One region of the Methylobacterium sp. 13MFTsu3.1M2 genome, then DNA from elsewhere that is predicted to be linked to it. Evidence: riboswitches for the same ligand, from Rfam matches in the RefSeq annotation. Region 1 holds a riboswitch; each other region holds the start of a gene.
The links. A riboswitch is a leader RNA that binds a small molecule or an ion and turns the genes downstream of it on or off. The one in region 1 is predicted to bind cobalamin.
Positions count from the first base shown of each region.

Region 1 (3,242 bases):
ACCGAGCGGATCCGGCCCTCGGCCAGGAGCCGGTCGATGACCATCCGGTAGAACGCGAAGGGCGGCTGCGGATAGTGCGGATCGACCCAGGTGCTGAAGATGTCGCCCGACCGGATGTGGATCAGGAGCTGGTCGTGGGGCTTCACCGGGAAGCTCTTCGGCAGGCCGTTGAACAGCGGCCGGATCACGCTCTGCACGATCACGCGCGAATCCGTCGGCCCCCGCAGCGCGGTCACGCGCTCGAACTGCGTCGGGTCGAAATACAGGCCCGACAGGAAGTAGCCGTCCGCCGGCAGCGGCTCGTCCGGCGGGATGAAGGTGAGGCCGTCGCAGGTCAGCCGCTCGGTCAGGAAGATCACCTTGCTGCGGTCGACCTTGGGCACCTTGATGTATTTCAGGTTGAGCGCCTTCGCGATCGTCACCGCGATGATGTACTGGACGAGGCAGTTGCCGAAGGCGCCGTTCTCGAACAGCGACAGGCCGACCAGGGCGTGGCTGGCGCGGTCGGGCGCCGACTGGAGCGCGTAGGTGACGTAGACGTTGGCGCCGGGCGTCTCGTTCAGGAGCGTCACGTCGAGGCCGAGCATCGCCCGCAGCGCGATCAGGTCGATCGCGGCCTCGTCGGCGCGGATGCCGATGCCGGCGATCCGGGCCGGTTCGGGCGCGGCGATCCGGACCGCGCGCGCCCAGGCCCGCTCGTCGGGGACGATCGCGGCGACGAGGGCGTCCGGGGTCGCGGTCCAGCCAGCGAGGTCCGGCTCGGCCCACGTCACGCCGTCCTGCGAGACCGCCACCGCGACGTCGCCAGGCTCGGCGGGAACCGCCCCCTCCCCCGGCCGCAGGGCGACGGAATGGATCGGGAAGCGGCCGCCGAGGTCGACCTCGAGCCACGTCGTTCCCGTGCCCGCATCGGAGACGATCCGCGGCTTACGGCCGGCCGCGAGATCGACGAGAACCGGGGTCGGATCGTCTGTCGGGGCCATCGGGTCTCCGGGAGTTCAGCGCCCGCGCCGGGGCCGGGCGGGTATCGGGTGCGGCGGTGCCCGCTCCGGGGCGCGGCCGTCAAGCCCACCCCGATCGCGGGGCGGGCGCGGGAAACGGCCGCGATCCGGCGCCGCTCCGTTGTGTCCTGGCGGTCATGCGTCTACAACGGCCGGGCGACGGTGCCCCGGAGACGGGGTGAAAAGGGAATGCGGTGAGGGGTTTGAAGCCCCGATTCCGCGGCTGCCCCCGCAACTGTGAGCGGCGAGCGCCCGCCAAGCGCCACCGGAGCGATCCGGGAAGGCGGTGGGCGCGCCGAGCCGCGAGCCAGGAGACCTGCCGTCGCGACAGGATCCCGCAATGCCGCCGGTGGGGCGGCTGGAGACGCTTCTGATGACGACGCAAACCCTCGCCCCCATCGCCGCCGGCACCCGCGCGTCGGAGCGCCCGATCGCCGTCGCGCTCGCGGCCGTGCTGGGCCTCGGCCTGCTATTCATGGCGGGCTTCTCGCCGGCGATCGCGCTCCACAACGCGGCGCACGACTTCCGCCACACCCAGAACTTCCCCTGCCACTGACGTTCCCGGACCAGGGATGATCATCCGGCTCCTGTCGGCGGCCCTCGCCGCCGGCTTCTTCGCGGCTGCCATCGTGACGGGCCTCGAACTCACGCTGACCTCGCCGCTGATCGTCGCGGCCGAGCGCTACGAGCAGCAGGAGGCGCCGAACCGGGCTGCCAAGGCGCTCCCGATCAAGGCGTTCCCGATCGTGCTGGCCCATGCCGGGCACGACCATGCCGCGCCCGACGCCGCGCCGGAATGGCAGCCCGCGCCCGGCCTGCCGCGGATGGCCTTCACCGGGCTCGCGACCCTCGTGGGTGGCGTGGGCTACGCGCTGCTGCTCGGCGCGGTGATGCTCGCCTGCGGCCGCGAACCCACGCCGCAGGTCGGCCTCGCCTTCGCGGTGGCCGCCTTCGCCAGCGTCGCCCTCGCGCCGGGTCTCGGCCTGCCGCCGGAACTGCCCGGCAGCGCGGCGGCCCCGCTCGCGACGCGGCAGGCGTGGTGGGTGATGACCGCCGCGGCGACCGGCATGGGGCTCTACCTGATCACGATTCGCCGCGCGCTGATCACGATCCTCGGGGGGCTCGTCCTGATCATCGCCCCGCACGTCGTCGGCGCCCCGCAGGCGCCCGAGGCCGCGTCCGAACTTCCGGCGGCGCTCGCCGCGCAATTCGCCGCGCGGTCGCTCGCCATCAGCTTCGTGTTCTGGATCCTGATCGGGCTGGGGCTCGGCTGGGCGTGGCAGGCCTTCGCCCGCGGCGCGGATCGGGGAGCGGCCCGTGCCTGAGACCGTTCTCTACGTCTGCACCACCTGCCGCCGGCCGGACGACGACCCCGACGGGCCCCGCGCCGGGGCCCGCCTGCTGGAGGCGCTCCGGGCGCGGAGCGGCGCCACGCCGGACCTGCGGGTCGAGGCGGTGGAGTGCCTGTCGGTCTGCAAGCGGCCCTGCACCGTGGCGGTCGCCGCGGCCGACCGCTGGACCTACGTCTACGGCGACATGGATCCCGCCGCCTCGGCCGAGATCATCCTCGGCGGGCTCGCGGCCTACGCGGCGACCCCGGACGGCATCGTGCCCTGGCGCGAGCGTCCGGAGGCGTTCCGCAAGGGCGTGATCGCCCGCATTCCCCCTTTCCCAGAACCCCGCCCGGTCCCCGCCGGCACCCTGGAGCCCGCGGAATGACCCTCGTGAACAAGATCCCCTGCACCATCATCACCGGCTTCCTCGGGGCCGGCAAGACGACCCTCGTCCGCCACGTGGTCGAGAACGCCAAGGGGCGCCGCCTCGCGATCCTGGTGAACGAGTTCGGTGATATCGGCTTCGACAAGTCCTTCCTGGCGGCCTGCGGCGTCGAGGGCTGCACCGAGGACGCCATCGTCGAGCTGCCGAACGGCTGCATCTGCTGCACGGTCGCGGACGATTTCGTGCCGGCGCTGGAGACCCTTCTCGGCCGCGCCGAGCCGCCGGAGCACATCCTGATCGAGACCTCGGGCCTCGCCCTGCCGAAGCCGCTGGTCCAGGCGTTCCAGTGGCCGGCGATCCGCTCGCGGGTGACCGTCGACGGCGTGGTCGCGGTGGTCGACGGCCCGGCGGTGGCCTCGGGCGCCTTCGCGGAGGATCCGGAGGCTCTGGCGGCCCAGCGGGCCGCCGACCAGTCGGTCGACCACGACAACCCCCTGGAGGAGGTGTTCGAGGACCAGCTCC
Region 1 covers NZ_FOMM01000014.1:101,300-104,541, forward strand. The annotation lists gene BM314_RS15315 (discoidin domain-containing protein) at 1-983, opposite strand, end outside; cobalamin riboswitch at 1,145-1,340, shown strand; gene BM314_RS15320 (CbtB domain-containing protein) at 1,375-1,557, shown strand; gene BM314_RS15325 (CbtA family protein) at 1,574-2,326, shown strand; gene BM314_RS15330 (DUF1636 domain-containing protein) at 2,319-2,720, shown strand; gene cobW (cobalamin biosynthesis protein CobW) at 2,717-3,242, shown strand, end outside.

Region 2 (3,242 bases), on a different contig from region 1:
TGGGAGGTCGTATCGTCATGCTTCCGCCGGCACCCGTCTCCGCGTCGGACGGAGCGTCCGGGCGCATGGGCCGCGGCGTCGCGGACGTCCGGACCGATGGGATTGCCCGGCTGTAGCATCGCCCGCGCCGAGCGGCAAAGGCGGTGGGCCGGCCCGGTCCGTCAGGGCTCCGCGCGCCACGCGTCGCGGAGGCGGGCCTTCAGGCCGGCGGGGAAGAGGTCGGGACCGCCCGGCACGTCGAGCCCGTCCAGATCGCACCACCGCGCCACGCAGGCGGTGCCGGAATCCTCGTGGAACACGAATCGCTCCTGCCCGTCGAACCGCCCCGGCGGCAGGGCGACGGGGAACAGGAACAGCACCTCGTGCCCGACCTGCCCCTCGTGCGTGAAGATGTTCTCCATGACGCGGGGGCCGCCGAGCACCGAGACGGTGACGCCGAGCTCCTCTCGGAACTCCCGGATCAGGGCGTCCTCGACCCGCTCGCCGAACGCGACGCTGCCGCCGAGCGGCCGGACGCCTTTCAGCCGCCCGTCATCCGCGCGGACCTCGGCCACGAGCAGGCTGTTGCCGCGCCGGGGCAGACCCAGTGCCTTCACGCGTATCTCCGCAGGGGGCCGCCAGACCGTCATCCCGCAGGGGCTAGCCCGTCGTCGGCGAGGCCGCAACGGACCGGCGCACAGCGCGCCGATCCACGGCAACAACCGGACACACGGTTGACGCCCGCCCCCGCTACGGCCAAGCTGTGTTCGACGGTTCCCCTCGGGGATCAAAAGGGAACGCGGTGAGGGGTTCGCCCCGAAGCCGCGGCTGCCCCCGCAACTGTAAGCGGCGAGCCCTTCACCACCACGTCACTGGGTCACCCCGGGAAGACGGTGCGAGGGCGGCGACCCGCGAGCCAGGAGACCTGCCGTCAGCCGTGGTCACACGCGAAACGCGCCGGGCGGGGTGTCCTGGCGGGTGTCGAGGCGCCGCCAGTCCCGAGGGGAGGCGGCCGCCGAGGCCTCGTTCGCGGTGACGTGCCACAGCAAGCGCGCCCGCGACGCCGTTCCCCATGCCCGTTTCCGCTGTCCCGACTCCCTTGAGCCCTGTGGCAGGACGCCGTCGCGCGCCCGCACGGGCAGAGGCTACCGGACAGCGGGCGCATTGTAATGTTATTACAATGCTTGTAGGACGCGGGGGCCGGCGCGCGCCGTGCACGGACCACTTTCCCCATGTCTCCATCGACCCATCGCTCCCGCCCCGGCGGGCGGGCCCCCCTCTGCGGCGTTCTCCTCGCGCTCCTCGCCAGTCCGGCCGCCGCACAGGAGGCGGTCACGCTGGATGAGCTGTCGGTCGCGGGCGCGGGCGGCGACCCGGGCCGCCTCCCGCCGAACGGGCTCAACCTGCGCACGCCCGACCGGACCGCGAGCCGCCTCGGCCTGACGCCGCTGGAGACGCCGGCCAGCCTCGACATCGTGTCGGGCGAGACCGCGCGGCTGCGCGGCCAGGACACGATCGCCGAGGCCGTGACTCAGGACGCGACCGGCATCACCACCATCGCGGCGCCCGGCAACGGCAACGGCGCGTTCACGTCCCGCGGCTTCGCCGGCCCGAACTCGATCCAGCAGCTATACGACGGCACGCGCTTCTACGTCGGCGCCAACACCGTGACCTTCCCGTTCGACACGTGGAACGTCGAGCGGATCGAGGTGCTGCGCGGGCCGTCCTCGGTGCTCTACGGCGACGGCGCCATCGGCGGCGTCATCAACGTGGTGCCCAAGAAGCCGGTCTTCGTGCCGATCAACGCCGCCCGCGCGGTCATCGGCACCGACGGTGTCGCGCGGCTCGCCCTCGATTCCGGTGGCCCGCTGGGGCAGGCGGAGTACGGCGACACCTTCGCGTACCGCCTCAACGTCAGCGGCAATCGCGCCGACGGCTGGATGCGGCCGGAGGGCGATTTCCGCAACCTCGCGGTCTCCGCCGCCCTGCTGTTCCGGCCGAGCGCCGACCTCGCCTTCACCCTGAGCCACGATCTCGGCTACCAGGAGCCCGCCCGCTACTGGGGCACCCCGCTGGTCGAGGGACGGATCCCGGATCTCATCCGGTTCAACAACTACAACGTCCGCGACGCGAAGATCACCTGGGCCGACAACTGGACCCAGCTCAAGACCGAGTGGTCCCCCTCGGCCGACATCACGATCCGCAACACCGCCTACCGGCTGACCAGCCGGCGCCACTGGCTCGACGTCGAGCAGTACAGCTACAACCGCGGCACCGGGCTCGTGGACCGGGGCGACTACCTGGAGATCTACCACAGCCAGGAGCAGGTCGGAGACCGCCTCGACGCGACGTTCCGGGGCAGCCTGTTCGGGCTGCCGAACCAGTTCGTGGCCGGCTTCGACGTGAATCACATCGACTTCCGTCACACCAATAACTTCTACTTCGACCAGACGACGAGCGTGCCGCTCACCGGCTACGATCCGGGCCTGTTCCCGCAGAACGGCCGGGCGCGCCCGGCCTACGCGACGCAGACGAGCCAGGCCTCGGTCTTCGCCGAGGACCGGGTGATCCTGTCGGACAAGCTGTCGTTCCTCACGGGCGTGCGCCTCGACGTGCCGACGCTGAACCGCGAGGACCTGCAGACGGGATCGCGGTTCGAGAAGACCTATCGGGCGCTCGGCTACCGGTTCGGCCTCGTCTACAACCCGACGCCGGACAGCGCGCTCTACGCCCAGTACAGCTTCGCCACCGACCCGGTGAACAGCCTGATCACGCTGTCGCAGTCGCTGGCGGGCTTCAAGCTCGCGACCGGCGATCAGGTCGAGATCGGCGCCAAGGGGCTGGCCTTCGACGGCGCCCTCGAATGGACCGTCGCGGGCTACCGGATCGTCAAGGACAACCTGATCTCGGCGATCCCCGGCCAGCCGACGCTGTCCACGCAGGTGGGGAGCCAGTCCTCGCAGGGCTTCGAGCTGGCGCTCGGCTGGCGCTTCGCGCCGGGCTGGCGGCTCGACGGCAACCTCGCGCTCCTCCACGCGCAGTACGACCGGTTCGACCAGACGGTGAACGGCGCCACCGTCTCGTATGCCGGCAACCAGCCGATCGACGTGCCCGAGCGCGTGGCCAACCTCTGGCTGACCTGGGACGTCACCCGCGACTGGACCGCGCGGGTCGGACTGCAGAACGTCGGGCAGGTCTACAGCGACTTCGGCAACACGGCGCGGCGCCCCGCCTACAACCTCGTCAACGCGGTCCTGGACCAT
Region 2 covers NZ_FOMM01000018.1:55,233-58,474, forward strand. The annotation lists gene BM314_RS18625 (RluA family pseudouridine synthase) at 1-19, opposite strand, end outside; gene BM314_RS18630 (NUDIX hydrolase) at 162-629, opposite strand; cobalamin riboswitch at 734-927, shown strand; gene BM314_RS18635 (TonB-dependent receptor) at 1,212-3,242, shown strand, end outside.
Region 2: another riboswitch for cobalamin. It lies ahead of BM314_RS18635 (TonB-dependent receptor); the one in region 1 lies ahead of BM314_RS15320 (CbtB domain-containing protein).

Region 3 (3,242 bases), on a different contig from region 1:
GAATGTCAGGGCGAAGCGCACCGCAGGCCATTTTTCGTTGCAGGCTTTCGTTGGTGTGCCCGGCAAAAGGGCGCTCGTTCGACCATCGTTGACGGACCGCGTCCAAGGCAGAATTCGTCGGCATCATCTGGTGCGAGCAAGGGGAGCCTCGGTGGCGACCTTTTGAAGGCCCCTTCCATTGTCGGCAAGTCGCGCCTGTGGCTGAGGGACGATGATGCGGTCATCTGAAGCGAAGTGATGGTCGGTACCATTCGCAATCGAGAAGCGAGGCCTCGCTCGATTAGAAGCAGGGTCGCGCTGCTTTACCTCGTCCTGATCGCGGCCAACGTCGCCGCCTGGTCCTGGGCCTACAGCCTGTTCGCAGGCCAGCCGGCCCTGCTCTCGACCGCGTTGCTGGCCTACGTCTTCGGGCTGCGCCACGCGGTCGATCCCGACCACATCGCCGCCATCGACAACGTCACGCGCAAGCTGATGCAGGCGGGCCAGCGGCCGGTCTCGGTCGGCTTCTGGTTCGCCCTCGGCCATTCCACCGTCGTGGTGGTGGCCGCGGCTGCGGTGGCGCTGGCCGCCACCAGCCTGATCACGGCCTCGGAAGGCTACCGGGAGCTAGGCGGCCTGATCGGCACAGGCGTTTCGGCCGCCTTCCTGATCCTCATCGGCCTCGTCAATCTCGTCGTCCTCGCGGGGGTCTGGCGCGCGTTCCGGCAGGTGCGGCGCACCGGCCGCTACGTCGAGGCCGACCTCGACATGCTGCTCGCCAACCAGGGCGTGCTCGCCCGGATACTGCGGCCGCTCTTCCGCCTCGTGACGCGCTCCTGGCACATGTACCCGCTGGGCCTGCTCTTCGCGCTCGGCTTCGACACCGCCACGGAGGTGAGCCTGTTCGGACTCTCGGCCGCCCAGGCGAGCCAGGGTATGGATCTCTGGACGATCCTTGTCTTCCCGGCGCTGTTCACCGCTGGGATGACGTTGGTCGACGCGACCGACGGCGTGCTGATGCTCGGCGCCTACAGCTGGGCCTATGTCCAGCCCATGCGCAAGCTGTTCTACAACCTCACCATCACCCTCGTGTCGGTGGCTGTCGCGCTGGTGGTCGGCACGCTGGAGGCGCTGAACCTCCTGGCGGACAAGCTCAACCTCCAGGGCTGGTTCTGGCAACGGGTAGCCGCGATCAACGACCATTTCGGTGTGCTTGGCTTCGGCATCGTCGGCCTGTTCGCGGCGGCTTGGCTCCTGTCGTTCCTCGTCTACCGCCTCGGTGGGTTCGACCGTATCGACGTAAGACCTGCAGATGCTCCCTGACCACCCACGGGCACCTGTCAGGACAACGACCGACCCGTCCAGGATGCCACACATCTGAACAACGTGTTTCCGCGCGTTGACGAATAGATACATCGCATCCTAGCTTGAGCATGACGGTTCCCCTCGGGGATCAAAAGGGAACGCGGTGAGGCCACGCCCGTGAGGGCTCGGCCGATGCCGCGGCTGCCCCCGCAACTGTAAGCGGCGAGTCCTTCATCACGACGTCACTGGGCGGCCTCGCCCGGGAAGACGATGAGAGGGCGACGACCCGCGAGCCAGGAGACCTGCCGTCAGCCGTGGTCACACGCGGAGCTTGCCGGGCGGGGTGTCCTGGGAGGTGTCGCGGCGCCGTGGTTCCCTTGAGGAAGCGGCCGCCGAGGCCTCGTTCGCGGTGACGTGCCACAGCCGTCCCCCGAGGCCGTCCCGTGTCCTGTTCCGTCTCCTCCGCGCTCCGGCGCACGCTGGCGCTGTCCTGCGCCGCGTCCGCGCTGCTCGTGTCCGTTCCCGCCTTCGCGCAGCAGGTCGCTGCGCCGTTCGCCGATGCCCAGGGAGGCGCACAGGCCGCGGTCTCCCTGTCCGAGATCTCGGTCTCGGCCACCGGCGTGCCGACGCCGATTGCCAACACGGGATCGAGTGTCACCGTGCTCACCGACCGCCTGCTTCAGGAGCAGCAGCGCCGGACGGTGCCGGATGCCCTCCAGCAGGTGCCCGGCCTCAACGTCGTGCAGACCGGCGGCGCGGGCGGTCAGACCTCGGTGTTCATCCGCGGCACCAACTCGAACCACGTGAAGGTCCAGATCGACGGCATCGACGTCAACGACCCCTCTACCCCGAACCGTGCCTTCGACTTCAGCCAGTTGCAGACCTACGACCTCTCGCGGATCGAGGTGCTCCGCGGGCCCCAGAGCGGCCTCTACGGAGCCGACGCCATCGGCGGCGTGGTCTCCGTCGTGACCAAGCGCGGCGAGGGTCCGGCCCGGGCGACGGCGACCGTCGAGGGCGGCTCGTTCGGCACGTTCAACCAGTTCGGCAACATCTCGGGTTCGGAGGGGATCTTCGACTACTCGGTGTCGGTCGGCCACATCCGGCAATCCGCCGTCCAGGTCACCCCGTTCGAGCTGCTGCCCCGCGGCGTGCCGCTGCGGACCGCTTTCACCGACATCAAGACGGTCTCGACCAAGCTTGGGGCGCAACTCACCGACGAGTTCCGGCTCAACTACGTCCTTCGCTTCTCCGACAGCGCCTATCTCGACCAGGCCGACGGAGGCTTCCCGTACGTGCCGCTGCCGTACCGAAACCTCAACGACCAGCAGCAGCTGATCATGAGGGGCGAGGCCGAGTGGACGCCGGTGCCGGGCTTCCACAACGTCCTCGGGGCGAATTATTCGAAGTTTGATCGCCTGTTCGCCGGCCCGCTGGATCCCCTCGCGGCGCCGACGCCGACGACCTACCTCGGCGAGCGGACCCGGTTCGACTACCGCGGTGACTGGCAGGTCTCTCCCGGCAACCTCGTCCTTTTCGGGGCCCAGCGCGAGGACGAGCGCTTCGAGACGACCGGCATCGACCGGTCCAACGGCAACACCGCCGGCTTCGCCGAGTTTCAGACCACCCCCTTCGCGGGTGCCTCGCTTGTCGCCAACATCCGCCACGACGCGAACGATCAGTTCGGCGGCGCGAGCACCTACCGGGTGGCGCCGAGCTATATCGTGCCCGGCACCGGGACCCGCCTGAAGGGCAGCGTCGGCACCGGTTTCAAGCCGCCGACCCTAAGCCAGCTCTACCAGGACTACCCGGGCTTCCGCTTCTTCGGGAACCCGAACCTGCGGCCGGAGGAGAGCTTCGGCTTCGACGGGGGCTTCGAACAGCCGCTGTTCGACGGGTTCATGACGGTGGGGGCGACCTACTACGAGACCGACTTCAAGAACCTCATCCAGACGACG
Region 3 covers NZ_FOMM01000008.1:8,966-12,207, reverse strand. The annotation lists gene BM314_RS08370 (HoxN/HupN/NixA family nickel/cobalt transporter) at 238-1,302, shown strand; cobalamin riboswitch at 1,400-1,609, shown strand; gene BM314_RS08365 (TonB-dependent receptor plug domain-containing protein) at 1,728-3,242, shown strand, end outside.
Region 3: another riboswitch for cobalamin. It lies ahead of BM314_RS08365 (TonB-dependent receptor plug domain-containing protein); the one in region 1 lies ahead of BM314_RS15320 (CbtB domain-containing protein).